Regions from separate parts of the [Archangium] primigenium genome, predicted to be linked through region 1. Evidence: riboswitches for the same ligand, from Rfam matches in the RefSeq annotation. Region 1 holds a riboswitch; the other holds the start of a gene.
The links. A riboswitch is a leader RNA that binds a small molecule or an ion and turns the genes downstream of it on or off. The one in region 1 is predicted to bind cobalamin.
Positions count from the first base shown of each region.

Region 1 (3,414 bases):
AGCGGGGGCACACCGGGCTGGGGGAGGCGGACGTCGCGTCGTTCCTCGGCGAGCTCGCCGAGGCGGGCCTGGTCTACGAGGCGGACCAGCGCTTCGTGTCCCTGGCCCTGCGCGAGCGCCCGGAAGTGCCGGGCTAGCGGCGGAAGAAGATGACGTCCAGGTCCCGGTCCGGCCGGTAGTTCTTCTGGGTCATCTCGAAGCGCGTGGGGCTCGTCTTCCGCATGCCGCGCATGCAGTAGGAGAGGATGGCCTGGGGGTTGGGCTTCTCCACGGTGAGGTGGAACAGCCCGATGGGCCCCACCCAGTTGTTGCCGGTGACGAGCGTGAAGGACAGCCAGTGCACCTCGGGCCCCTGGAAGAAGCCCACGGGGATGTAGGGCGAGGGCCGCAGGGAGCGGTCCAGGGTGCTCGTGGTGTCGGTGTCCACGCAGAAGCGCTGGCGCATGCGCGGGTGGCGGTAGGTGTCCTGGCTCCAGCCCTTTTCCGAGCTGAGCGAGGGCCGGTAGGTGATGTCCACGCTCAGGCGCTCGCCCGGGGGGAACACTTGATCCCACACCTCCGAGCGCTGCAGGCTCGCGCCCACGTCCGCGGCGCTCTTGCCCCGCCGGCGCTTCTCCTCCGCCAGGCGCTGGTCCACCTGGGTCCGGTCCCGGTACTCCTGCCCCTGGAGCCAATAGACGGTCTCGGTGCGGGTGCCCTGGCGCTTGCCGGCCACCGAGAGCCGGAAGTCGGACACCTCGGACACCGGCACGCCCGGCAGCAGGTCCATGTGGGGGAAGGGGAAGGCGACGCGGGCCTCGATGGGCTGGGTCGTCGGATTCTCGAAGGTGTAGTGGATGCGGATGCGGTCCACCGTGACGTGGATGAACTGCTCGGCCACGCGGATGTTCGCGGGCATGAGCAGCTTGAGGCCCTCGTTGGAATAGCCCACCGTCGGAGTCCGGGCGGCGGCGGGTCCGGCATGCAGACAGACGAGCAGCAACGGCAGCAGCGCGATGTGTGGCTTCACGGTCTTCCCCCCAGCGACAAGCGACCGGGCAATATAGCGACGCGGGCGCGCGTGCTCGCCCGCGACTGGCGGACAGGCGCGTGTTGACAACAGGAGCCTCGCCGCCATATCCCGCCCTCGTCCTTGGTTCCTCCATGGCGTCATGGGGGTTTGAGGGAACCCGGTGCGAGTCCGGGACTGCCCCGCAGCGGTGAACGGGAACGACCGCCGTCAGATGCACTGGTGCTCATCGCGAGCGCCGGGAAGCGACGGCCACTAGGAGGAAGGGGCTTGCCTCTTCCGCGCCCGTGAGTCCGAAGACCTACCTGGGATCCGTGCCGCCACGTGGCACGGCTTCGAACCGAGGCTTCCGAGGGGAGGCGGCGGATGCGCGGTCCCGCTGCGTCCCGTTCCCCGGGGCGTGTCCTCCGTCGCATCCTCCGTCCGCTCCTCGCCGAGGCCCCAACGCCCGAGGGGGCGAGGAGCAGCTGGATGATGAAGGACATGAGGAAGTCGGGAGTGCTGGGCTGGATGCCGTGGGCCGTGGGTGCGGCGTTGATGAGCCTGCTGGCCTCGGGCTGCGCACCGGAGTGCGAGACCGCGTACGACTGCGCGCAGAAGAACGGGCCGCTGTCCGGCCAGCGCTACGTCTGCGAGGCCGAGCAGTGCGTGGTGCGTGACATCACCCCGCCCGAGCCCGTGCCGGACGCGGGGACGCCGGACTCGGGAACCCCGGATTCGGGGACGCCGGACTCCGGAACCCCGGATTCCGGAACGCCCGACTCGGGCACGCCGGACGCCGGACCGCCGGAGGTCGTGCTCCCGGCGCCGGATCCCGCGCCGGACACGGGGGTCGACTGCGCCCAGGCGCCGCATGACACGAAGCTCGGCACGCTGAGGCTGGAGGCGGGCTTCTCCGCCACCGAGTCCGCGCCGCTGCCCGCGGGCATTGGCGCCGTCGTCGCCCTGACGGACTCGGCCACGCCCGCCGTGTACGGCCTCAACGGGGCGGACGCGAGCCTCTACGCGCTCGGCACCTGGCCCGCGCTCGCCTCGAGCACCACCCTGCTCGTGTCGGTCATCTCCCCGGAGGACAAGGGGAAGACCACGTACCTGGGCGGCTACATCGCCAGCGATGGCCAGCGGCTGATGACGGGCTATACGCGGCCAGACGTCTCGGGCGCCGTGGCGCTGCATGACACCCTCCGGGCGGGCTCCGCCTCGTTCTTCTCCGCCCGGGGCAACTACTCCGCCGTGGGCACGAAGGACGTGTTCCTCATCAACGGCTTCGGGCTGGAGGGCTCGGGGTTCGACGACGCCATCGGCGTCTACGGGTTCACGACGGGCGAGGTGACCTTCCGGGGCTGGAAGCTGGCCACGTTCCCGGCCAACGCCGAGTACAGCGGCTACAACGCCCGGACGAGCACGGACATCGCCGTGTTCGGCTACGCCCAGGGCACGCCCACCTCGGACAACCCCTACGCCACCAGCAACTTCCTGCACGCGGTGGCCCCGTCCACCTGGCGCGCGGCGGTCGACTCGCTCGGGACGCTGGACCTGAGCCGGACGAACACGCCCCTGGTCTACAAGGCGCTGGACGTGCTCGACGTGTCGGGCTTCGGCGAGGGCGTGGCCATCCGCCGCGGCTTCTACGATGGCGCGGACTACTCCTCGCTCACCCGCTCCCTGGTCTACCTGCCCCTGTCGGCCTCGGGCGAGAGCGCCTCGTGGGGCGCGTCGAGGAAGGTGCTCACCGCCTCCGACACGTGCACCCGCGTGCTCCTCCAGGCCCCGCTGGCGGGAGACCTGCTCGTGGGCGTGTCCGACAAGAACGGCCGCAGGCTCGTGCGCCTGCACGCGACGCCATGAGCCGCGCGCTTCGCTTCCTCTTCGCCTGGCTCCTGCCCGCCCTGCTCGTCGCGGGGTGTGGGGCGCCGGAGTCCGAGTCCGAGCCCCGGGTGTGTGACACCGATCGGAACCCCTTCGCGGGCCGGGTCGTGTCCTTCACGCCCGGGGACGCGGCCGGCTTCGGGCAGGACCGCTTCCCGGACATCGTGCTCGGCCCTCCCCGAGGGGGCGGCGCCGTCATGGGCTCCTTGGACGTGCTGTCGCTCGGGCGGCGCGGGGAGATCGTCCTCGAGCTGACCTCGCTGGCCATCGTGGACGGGCCGGGCGTGGACCTGCTCGTCTTCGAGAACCCCTTCGGCAGCTTCGTGGAGACGGGCCTCGTCGCGGTGAGCGAGGACGGCCAGACGTGGCACGAGTTTCCCTGCGCGCTCACGGATCGCGCCGGGGGCTACCCGGGGTGTGCGGGCGTCAAGCCGGTGTTCTCCTCGCCGGACTCGGGCGTGAGCGCCACGGATCCGGCGGTGGCGGGCGGCGATGGCTTCGACCTGGCCACCCTGGGCGTCCCGCGGGCGCGCTTC
Region 1 is NZ_JADWYI010000001.1:1,734,777-1,738,190, forward strand. It holds gene I3V78_RS07460 (RiPP maturation radical SAM C-methyltransferase) at 1-137, shown strand, start outside; gene I3V78_RS07465 (DUF4424 family protein) at 134-1,009, opposite strand; cobalamin riboswitch at 1,117-1,332, shown strand; gene I3V78_RS07470 (hypothetical protein) at 1,493-2,857, shown strand; gene I3V78_RS07475 (cell surface protein) at 2,854-3,414, shown strand, end outside.

Region 2 (3,414 bases), 6.6 Mb from region 1:
TCTCCCAGTCGAACACCACCCGGCCCGCGTCGTCGATCGTCGTGTGGCGCGCCAGGTTGATGGAGCCCAGGTTGCAGACGGCCGTCTCCTCTTGGCTCGTCACCTCGAGGATCTCCGTGCACAGGTTGGACAGGTGCACGACGCGGCCGGGCAGCGCGGTCTGGTTGCAGGCCAGGTTGGACTTGTCCTTGAACGTCATCCAGCCGTTTCCGGTCTGGGCGAGCGTGCGCATCATGCGCGCGTAGACCTCGCGCGCCTTGAGCGTCTTGAGCGCCAGGCCCTGGGCCTCGGCCTGCACGTAGGCCTGCTCGAACGCGGCGCCGTACAGGTCCGTCAGGTGGGGCACGGCCTTGGGGTCGAACAGGGACCAGGGGCCGTCGGACTCCACGCGCTTCATGAAGAGGTCCGGCACCCAGTTGGCCAGGTTCAGGTTGTGGGTGCGGCGCGCCTCGTCGCCCGTGTTCTCGCGCAGCTCGAGGAACTCCTCCAGGTCCGCGTGCCACGTCTCCAGGTACACGCAGCACGCGCCCTTGCGCTTGCCGCCCTGGTTCACCGCCGCCACGGACGCATCCAGCGTCTTGAGCCACGGCACGATGCCGTTGCTGTGGCCGTTGGTGCTGGTGATGAGCGAGCCGCGCGAGCGCACCCGGTGGTACGCGAGCCCGATGCCGCCCGAGAACTTCGAGAGCATGGCCACGTCGGTGTAGCTCTTGTAGATGGCGCTCAGGTCATCCTGGGGCGAGTCGAGCAGGAAGCACGAGGAGAGCTGCTCGTGCAGGGTGCCCGAGTTGAACAGGGTGGGGGAGCTGGGCACGTACTCGAGCAGCGAGAAGCGCCGGTAGAGCTCCAGCGCCTCGGCCACCGACTCGCCCAGCGCCACGGCGATGCGCATGAAGAAGTGCTGGGGCGTCTCCAGCACCGCGCGCGTGGTGGGGTTCTTGAGCAGGTAGCGGTCGTACACGGTGCGCAGGCCGAAGTACTCGAAGAGCCGGTTGCGCGAGGGATCGATGGCGTCGTTGAGCTTGCGCGCGTTGGCCGCCACGAGCTGCGCCACGCGCTCGTTGACCAGGCCCAGGCGGTGCCCGGCGGCGATGGACTGCGAGAAGGAGTGCACCTCCTGCCCGGACAGCTCCTTGTCGATGTAGGTCGCGAGCAGGCGCGCGGCGAGCTTCGCGTACTCGGGCTCCTCCAGCGTGAGCGAGGCGGCCGTCTGGATGGACAGCTGGTCGAGCTCCTGGGTGGACGCGCCATCGTAGAGCCCGGCGATCGTCTTGGTGGCCACGCGGATGGCGTCCACCTGTCTCAGGCCATCGCAGCAGCGGCTGATGGCGCGGACGATCTTGTTCAGGTCGGCGCCCTCGAGCGTCCCGTTGCGCTTGCGCACCCGCATGGTGGTGGGCGTGGGGGGCGGGGACGAGGGGGACGGAATGGGGCTCGTGGTCAACATGGTGCTGCTCTCCTCCTTCACGACCGCGTGAAACCGGAGGAGGCACGGGAGACGTCCGGGCATGCGCGAGTCCCAGGGCCACTGGGCTCTCCCGGACGACCTCGCGCCCCCACCGGGCAGCTGGCGCACGGCGTGGGAGCACGGACGGACCCGGGACGTTCGCGGAGCCCCGCGGCGTCTCGGACCGATCGCCTCCCCCGAGGTGGACCAGGTCGAACCGGCCGGGCTGTCTCTCCCGGCTCGGATTACTGGCAGGTTTTCGGGCTCGCGAGCGGCTGGCGGACCGCGCCAGCGGACATCCTTCCTACCTCCGTCCCCTTCCCAGCCTTGGAGGGCCAGTGGATGTGGACGGGCTCGTTCTCGCAGACCGCTGCGGGGCAGCTCCGGCCTCTCACCGGATTCCCTTTCAAGCCCGGTCCCTCTCGGGGCCGGGCACCAGCAACGGGGCACACATTAGGGGGGGGCGGCCGAGAGTCAAAGAACCCGCCAGGCCGCCCCCTGGGCTGTCCGCTTCCGGACGCCGCGCGGAGGAGCCGTGGGCCCGCCGGACCGTTGGTGGCTCCGGGGACCGGCGTTACAGTCCAGGGGTGTCCCACTCCTCGCGCTCCCGTCCCTCCGCTCTTCATGGCGCCCTCGAGGGCGCGGATCAGGACGTGCCCGTCTCCCTGGCTCCGTGGGAGCCGTCGGCCGATCTACCGTCGGCCGTTCTCGAGGAGGAGGCGCTGGCCCGGCTGGTGACGGAGGCCCGCGAGGCCTCGGGCGAGGCCCGCCAGGCGCTCTTGCTGCCCCTGGTGTCGCGCCTGGAGTCCCTGGGCGCGGGGGGCGGCTCGCGCGAGAACGCGGACGTGCTGCTCCGGCTCCTGGAGGGGGATCTCCTGCGGAACCTGGAGGCACGCGGTGGCCGCCCGCTCCGGTCCCTGGCCGTCGAGGCCCTCCTGCGCATGGGCTACCCCTACGCCCTGGAGGTCCGTCCGGAGGACCTGGCGTTCCTGCGCGACGAGCAGGCGCCGACGTTCAACGTGCCGCTCATCGCCCGCTCCGGCGCGGTGGGCGCCCTGGCGCTGGGCTTCTTCTTCCAGTGGGGCGCGGTGCCCACCATCCACAGCCACTCCTTTGATGCGGGCATCGACCCGCCCCTGGCGCTCGCCATGGGCCTGTCGGCGCTGTCCCTGGTGGCGGGCCTGCTGGGCCCCCCCCGCTCGCTGACCCGCCAGGTGGGCCTGGGGCTGCTGGTCGTCCTGGGCGTTCTTCAGCTGTGGATGGGGTCGCGCTCCGGTTATCACGGGCAGGTCAGTGGGGCGGCCGGACTCCTGGCCTGGCTGCTGCTCGTGCTGGCGCGCCGCTGAACGTTGTGGGTCATGTCAGAGGGATGGACTAGGGTAGGTCCATCGCGATACTAAACGCGAGTTCAGGTGGGCCGGGGTGGCTCGCCGCATACGCAAGGAGCAAGACGAAATGGCCGTGAATCCAGAGAAGGAAAAGGCGATCGAACTGGCGATGTCCGCGGTGGAGCGGCAGTTCGGCAAGGGCTCCATCATGCGGCTCGGCAACGAGGAGCCGTTGGTCCGGGATGTTCAGGCCATTTCGACGGGAAGCGTCTCGCTCGACATCGCCTTGGGCGTCGGTGGCGTGCCCAAGGGCCGTATCGTGGAAATCTACGGTCCGGAGTCCTCCGGTAAGACGACCCTGTGTCTGCACATCGTGGCCGAGGCGCAGAAGCGCGGCGGCGTGGCGGGCTACATCGACGCCGAGCACGCGATGGACATCGGCTACGCGCGCAAGCTGGGCGTGCGCACGGACGACCTGCTCCTGAGCCAGCCGGACACGGGTGAGCAGGCGCTGGAGATCGCCGAGATGCTGGTGCGCTCGGGCGCCATCGACGTGCTGGTGGTGGACTCGGTGGCGGCGCTCGTGCCCAAGGCGGAGCTCGAGGGCGAGATGGGCGATGCGCACATGGGCGTGCAGGC
Region 2 is NZ_JADWYI010000001.1:8,329,861-8,333,274, reverse strand. It holds gene I3V78_RS34280 (ribonucleoside-diphosphate reductase subunit alpha) at 1-1,447, opposite strand, end outside; cobalamin riboswitch at 1,681-1,902, opposite strand; gene I3V78_RS34275 (hypothetical protein) at 2,101-2,793, shown strand; gene recA (recombinase RecA) at 2,903-3,414, shown strand, end outside.
Region 2: it holds a riboswitch for cobalamin, as region 1 does, so the genes downstream of both, I3V78_RS34280 (ribonucleoside-diphosphate reductase subunit alpha) here and I3V78_RS07470 (hypothetical protein) in region 1, are expected to answer to the same signal.